DNA from 2 places in the Acidovorax sp. FG48 genome. Region 2 is predicted to be linked to the other one. Evidence: riboswitches for the same ligand, from Rfam matches in the RefSeq annotation. Region 2 holds a riboswitch; the other holds the start of a gene.

Region 1 (3,405 bases), on a different contig from region 2:
ACCAAGATCCAGCCCGCCTGCGCCGTGTGCCACACGCTGCAGGCTGCGGGTGCTGAAGGTCAGGTCGGACCGGTGCTGGATGAGTTGAAGCCCGACGCGGGCCGCGTGTTGCGCGCGCTCAAGGCGGGCATCGGTGTAATGCCCTCGTATGCCGAGCGCATGAGCGAGAAGGACATGTTGGCCGTGGCGCAGTTTGTGGCGCACGCCACGGGCGCGGCCAAGTAGGCGCAGCCTTTCGCACCGGTTGCAGCGTGGCCTCGCTGCAACCGCCTGCAACCGCGCGCTGCCTCAGGCCGCCGTGCGCGACGGCACCAGCGCCGCCCCGGCTGCGCGCCCTTGCAGCCCCTGGAACGCAAAGTCCACCTCGGGCACGCGGCCACTCACGATGTCGGCCAGCGCCTTGCCCGAGCCGCAGGCGTGCGTCCAGCCCAGCGTGCCGTGGCCGGTGTTGAGGAACAAATTGCCCACTTTGGTCTTGCCGATCAGCGGCACGTTGCTGGGCGTGGCGGGGCGCAGGCCGCTCCAGAACTGCGCCTGGGTGGTGTCGCCGGCGCCGGGGAAGAGCTGCTCCACCCGCCGCACGATGGCCTCGCAGCGCACCTGGTTCAGGTGGCGGTCGTAGCCATTCAATTCCGCCGTGCCCGCAATGCGCAGGCGGTCGCCCCGCTCGCTGGTGTAGCGTGAGAACACGAGCTTGAACTCGTCGTCCGTCAGGCTCACCTGGTGTGCCTTGCTGGCGTCCTTGACCGGCATCGTCACCGAGTAGCCCTTGGCCGGGTAGATGGGCAGCTGGATGCCCAGCGGCTGCGCCAGCAGCGGGCTGAACGAGCCCATGGCCAGCACAAACGCATCGCCGCGCACGCGCTCGAAGCGGCCTTCGGCATTGGTCACTTCGACATGGTCGATACGGCCGCCCACCTCGCGCAGTGCGGTGATGTGGTGGCCCATGCGGAACTGCACGCCCGCCGCCTCGCACAGCTTGGCCAGCTCGCGCGTGAACTGGTTGGCGTCGCCGGATTCATCTTCGGCCGTGTAGGTGGCGCCTGCGAGCTGCGGGCGGATGTGGGCCAGCGCGGGCTCGATGCGCACGGCCTCGTCAGCACTGATCACCTGGCGCTCGCAGCCCAGCGCGCGCATCTGCTCGGCCGGGGCCAGCGCGCCGTCGAATTCTTTTTGGTTGGTATAGAAGTGCAGGATGCCCTGTGTGCGCTGGTCGTACTGGATGCCAGTGGCCGCGCGCAGCTGCTGCAGCGTGTCGCGGCTGTAGGTGCCCAGGCGCACGATCTGTTCGATGTTGTGGCGCGTGCGTGCGGGCGTGCAGTTGCGCAGGAAGGACAGGCCCCACAGCCACTGGCGCATGTCGGCGCGCAGGCGGAAGAGCAAGGGCGCATCTTCCTTGCCCAGCCATTGCAGCACCTTGAGCGGCGCATTGGGGTTGGCCCAGGGCTCGGCGTGGCTCACCGAGATCTGGCCGCCGTTGGCAAAGCTGGTTTCGGCGCCGGGCGTGCCCTGGCGGTCGATGACGGTCACTTCGTGACCCAGTTGCGAGAGGAAATAAGCCGAAGTCACGCCGAGCAAGCCGGCGCCCAAAACGATCACGCGCATGATTTTCAAAGCCTTTCTGGGCTCTGGCGCTAGAAAAACATGCGCTGGCAGCTATGAATTCAATAGCGTGCAGCTGGCGCATGAATGCCCTAGCTGCCGCTCCCCCTGTCCTTGGTACCTGAGAGATTCACCGCTACCCACCCGGGCTGCGGCTTGCTCCTTCGGTGCGCTTCGCGTTGCGCGAGGCGGCTCTCCAGACGGCTTTGATGAATGGTGCAGTACGGGACCTGAGCGTGTATGGGAGTTTGCGCCTTCGGTGCAGCGGTGGCCTGTGCCTGCCGTGCTCTCCTGCGAGGCCGATTCTAGGGGGCAAGCCTGTGCGCCGGATCAACTCCGGCGGCTAATGGGGCGCAATCGTTGCTGATGCAGCGGGGCGGGGCCGATGGGGGAAGGTGCCGATAATCCCGCCGACCCCTTGCACCACGGAGAGTTTTGTCATGTCCCCCACCGCTTTGGACCCTGCCGCCAGCGCCGCCGTCATCACCCAGGCCCGGGAAGTGCGCACGCCCCGCCCGTTGGACTTTCCCGCAGGGCTGCGCCCGCGGGATGCCTCCGAGGCCTATGCCGTGCAAGACGCGGTGGTGCGTGCACGCGGGCACATCGCTGGCTGGAAGGTCGGGGCTGCGTCGCCCCAGGCGCAACCGGCACGCGCTGCACTCACCCGCGATTCGGTGTGGGTGGCTGCAGCGGGCGAGCCCGTGTTGCTGGCTGCATCTGGTTTTGCCGTGATGGGGGTGGAGGCGGAATGGGTCTACGAACTGGGGGCCGACCTGCCCGCCCGCGCCACCCCCTACAGCGCCGCCGAAGTGCTGGCGGCCGTGGCGTCGGTGCGGGCCGCCATCGAGGTGTGCGACACGCGCTTTGCTGCCTGGGCGCAGCAGGGCGAGTGGAGCCGCCTGGCCGACCAGGCATGCCACGGAGCGCTGATTGTGGGGACTGGCACCGACGAAGTGGCCACCGCACAGCCCCTGGCGCAAGCGGTGACTTTGTCGGTAAACGGGGCCGTGGCCGTGCAACATGCCACCTGGGGCAACCCGGCGGGCGACCCGCTGCGCCTGCTGGTGTGGCTGGCCAACGAAGGCGCGCGCAGCCTGGGTGGACTGCGCGCGGGGCACTGGGTCACCACCGGGTCATGCACCGGCACCGTGCTGGTGGCGCCGGGGGCCGAGGTGGTGGCCGACTTTCCCGGGCTGGGGCAGGCGGTGTTGCACCTGCCATAAAGGCACAGGGCCTGGCGCCCTGGCTAGCCAGCGGAGCGTCGATCAGTTGCGGCGTGGGTTGTCCGGCTGGTGGTCGCGGCGGTTGGGCACGCCGTCGCCGTCACGGTCGCGGTCATTGCGGTTGGCAATGCCGTCGCCATCGCGGTCCCAACCGCCCCGGTGCAGCTCCCAGCGCCCGTCGCGCTGCTCCCACTGGGGGGTGCGATAGCGGTAGCCTGGCCGCACCTTTTCAAAGTGGCCTGCCACCCATACATGGCGGTGGCCCCGCCAGTCCCAGTAGCCAGGCACCCACACCTGTCCCTTGCGGGCGTGTGGAACGGCTTCGCGGCGGGGTGGCGGGGGTGCCGGAATGACGATGCCCTGCTGCGGGCCCGACTGCACGATGACAGTGGCTTGCGTGGCGGCCTGTGCCGGTGTGATGGCCCCTGTCAGCGCCGTCAGCGTTGTCACGGACAGGGCCGCTGCGGTGAAGGTGTTGCGCAAGAAAGTGGCGTGGGTCATGGTGAACTCCTTGTCGTGTCTGGCCGACCGCAGGCACTGCCTGCGTCGGGCCGGGTGTTGCGTCTGTGGCCTCATCGTG
Region 2 (3,405 bases):
TGGCATCAGCGGCGTTGATCCACTCGTGGTCTTTGGAGAATTTGATCGTCATGGGAAGCTCCTCAAGCAAAGGAAAAAAAGTAAAGGAATCTGCAATGTAAGCGGGCGCAGCTTCTGCGCTTCGCTGATGAAATCAGCCGCGGTAGTAATTGGCCGGCACAAACGGCATGGCGCGCACTTCCATGGGCACCGCCTTGCCGCGCACGATGGCGTTGACACGGGTGCCGATGGCTACAAAGGCGGGCGTGACGTAGCCCATGGCCACGGGTTCGTTCACCGTGGGGCCCAGCAGGCCGCTGGTGACTTCGCCGATCTTCTGGCCGTCCGTGCTTTGCAGTTCGGTGTGTTCGCGCACCGGCACGCGCTCGAGCGCCACCAGGCCCACGCGCTTCCGGGGCAGGCTGGAAGGGTTGTCGATCTGTGCGAGCACCTTGTCGGCACCCGGGAAGCCGCCTGCACGCGCGCCACCGGTGCGGCGCACCTTCTGGATGGCCCAGTTCAGCGCGGCTTCGGGGGGTGTGGTGGTGGTGTCGATGTCGTTGCCATACAGGCACAGGCCTGCTTCGAGGCGCAGCGAGTTGCGGGCGCCCAGGCCGATGGGCTTGACTTCAGGCTGGACCAGCAGGGCGCGGGCGAGCGTCTCGGCCTGCGCGGCGGGTACAGAGATTTCAAAGCCGTCTTCGCCGGTGTAGCCGCTGCGGGTCACAAAGCAGTCGCAGCCTGCAATGCTGAACGCGCCACCGGTCATGAACACCAGCTTTTCAACACCGGGCGCCAAGCGGGCTAAGGCGGTGACGGCCTGTGGGCCCTGCAGAGCGAGCAGGGCGTGGTCGGGCATGGGCACCACCTTACAGCGCTGGCCGATGCGGGCCTGGATATGGGCAATGTCGCCCACCTTGCAGGCGCCGTTGACAATGACGAACAAGGTGGGCTCGCCATCCACGATGCCCTGGTTGAAGAACATCAGATCGTCAATGATCGTGCCTTCGTCGGTCAGCAGCAGACCGTAGCGCTGCTTGCCCACGGGCAGGTCGATCACATCCACGGGCATCAGGGTTTCAAACGCTGCGGCAGCGTCGGCGCCGATGAGCTTGAGCTGGCCCATGTGCGACACGTCAAACAGGCCGGCGGCGGTGCGGGTGTGCACATGCTCGGCCATCAGGCCTGCGGGGTACTGCACGGGCATGGAATAGCCTGCAAAAGGCACCATGCGGGCGCCCAGCTCGATGTGCAGGGCGTTCAGGGGCGTGGTGAGCAGGGGGGCGGTGGCTGACATGGCGGACTCCGGGCAAATGGGGGCCGCGACCAGGGTGTGGTCACGGGATTTGCCCTGCTGTCCGCTTTACCTGAGAGATTCACCGCAGCGCCCTGGCTGGCCGTGCGGTTTGCTCCTTCGGTGGATGGCCTGCACACAGTTTCTTTTCTGTGGGGCCACCTCTCTCCAGCAAGGGAACGCCCACATCGCTGCGGGCGGTTGCCAGTCCTTTTGCCTGAGCGTTCGGCTGCTGCCTGCGCCTTCGGCGGTGCTGCGCGTCTTATGGACAAGATGGAGCACTCTCTCCTGACCGGGCGATTCTAACTACTTTGCGTAGACCAGATCCCGAAGTGCCAACGAGATCGATGGCACGTAGGTGATGATCAGCAGGCACACCAGAATCACGCCCACGAACGGCAGCAGGTGCTTGATGATCCGGTCCAGCGAGATTCTGGCCACCGTGCAGGCAGCAAACAGGTTCACTCCGAACGGGGGCGTGATCATGCCCAGCGCCAGGTTCACCACCATGATCAGCCCGAAGTGCACGGGGTCTACGCCAAAGTGCATGGCCACGGGCGCCAGGATGGGGGCCAGCACGATGATCGCCGCACTGGTCTCGATGAACATGCCAATCACGAACAGCGCGGCGTTCACGCCCAGCAGGAACAGGGTCGGGGACTGCAGCACCGCCTCCAGCCACCGGCCGATGGCATCGGGCACGCCTGCACGTGTAATGAGGAATGCAAACAGCCCGGCGTTGGCGATGATGAACATGATCACCGCCGATGAGATGGCCGATTTGCGCAGGATGGCGAACAGGTCCTTGAGCTTGATCTCGCGGTAGATGACGATGCCGACCACCAGCGCGTAGAACACAGCGACGGCTGATGCCTCGGTGGGGGTGAACACGCCGCCATAGATGCCGCCCAGGATGATCACGGGCATCAGCAGCGCCCAGCCCGCCTGCAGCGTGGCCTTGCCAAAAGGCATGCGCCCATCACCGTCGTTTTTGCCCCAGCCCTTGTACTTGCAGTAACCCCACACGAACAACATGAGCGCGCCGCTGATCAGCAGCCCGGGGCCAAAGCCGGCGATGAACAGTTCACCGATCGATACCTCGGCGCTAACCCCGTACAGGATCATCGGAATGGACGGAGGGATGATCACGCCCAGCTCAGCACTGGTGGCCTGCAGCGCGGCGGCGTAGCTGGTGGGGTAGCCATGCTTGATGAGCGCAGGGATCAGGATGGCGCCAATCGCAAACGTGGTGGCGACTGACGAGCCAGACACGGCCGCAAAGATCATGCAGGTCAGCACACAGGTCATGGGCAGGCCGCCCTGCACGCCGCCGACGATGCTCTTGGCAAACTCCACCAGACGGCGCGAGATGCCACCGGTCTCCATCAGGTTGCCCGCGAGGATGAAGAAGGGGATGGCTGCCAGCGGAAACTTGTTGATGGCCCCGAACATCTCCTTGACGGAAATGAGCATGTTCGCGTTGGAGGCCTGGATGCCCAGGATGGAAGCCAAACCGATGGACACGGCCACCGAGACGGTGAGCGCAAAGCACAGCACCATCGTTGAAATCATGACCAAACTCATTGGGCAGTCTCCAGTTCCATACGCAGGGGATCAATGAGGTTGCCAATGATGCCGACGATACAAAAAAGACCACCCACCGGCATGGCCAGGTAAGCCCAAAACATGGACACAGACTCCAGCCCGGCCATGCTCTGTACCCCCCCACGTTGCGCATAGTCCCAGCCATACCAGATGATGATGCCTATGAGGGCCAGTGCCGCCAATGCCACCACCCAGTCCAGCATCCGCTTGATGCGCGGAGGACTCCAGCGGTACAGCACATCCACGCTCACCATCGCGCCCTGGCGAAACGCAGCCGGGATGGCCAGGAACACCATCCAGATCAGGCTGAAGCGGATGAGCACTTCGGTCCATTCGGCGGGCTGCTCCAGCACAAAGCGGGTCACGATCTGGAACATGCCCAGGGCCGCGGCAATCGTCAGCATGGCGCAAGCGCCGAGCATGGCGATGAAGGTGGTCCATCGCTCAAAGGTAAGAAAAGCGTTTTTCATGGGGCGGTGCCAACCATGGGTAGGTAGGAGGTGATCAGAACCAGCGATGGTTCAAGA

What was found. Region 2 has a riboswitch for glycine ahead of gcvT (glycine cleavage system aminomethyltransferase GcvT). Riboswitches for the same ligand answer to the same signal wherever they lie in the genome.
Region 1: linked by a shared signal. The riboswitch ahead of ACODSU_RS14570 (D-amino acid dehydrogenase) and the one ahead of gcvT (glycine cleavage system aminomethyltransferase GcvT) in region 2 are both predicted to bind glycine.

Annotation. Positions count from the first base shown of each region.
Region 1 covers NZ_JBMDJH010000009.1:113,125-116,529, reverse strand. The annotation lists gene sorU (SorU family sulfite dehydrogenase c-type cytochrome subunit) at 1-225, shown strand, start outside; gene ACODSU_RS14570 (D-amino acid dehydrogenase) at 289-1,605, opposite strand; glycine riboswitch at 1,701-1,812, opposite strand; gene ACODSU_RS14565 (2-keto-4-pentenoate hydratase) at 2,043-2,825, shown strand; gene ACODSU_RS14560 (YXWGXW repeat-containing protein) at 2,868-3,326, opposite strand.
Region 2 covers NZ_JBMDJH010000012.1:87,550-90,954, forward strand. The annotation lists gene gcvH (glycine cleavage system protein GcvH) at 1-52, opposite strand, end outside; gene gcvT (glycine cleavage system aminomethyltransferase GcvT) at 134-1,276, opposite strand; glycine riboswitch at 1,324-1,455, opposite strand; glycine riboswitch at 1,469-1,574, opposite strand; gene ACODSU_RS17135 (TRAP transporter large permease) at 1,580-2,857, opposite strand; gene ACODSU_RS17140 (TRAP transporter small permease) at 2,854-3,348, opposite strand.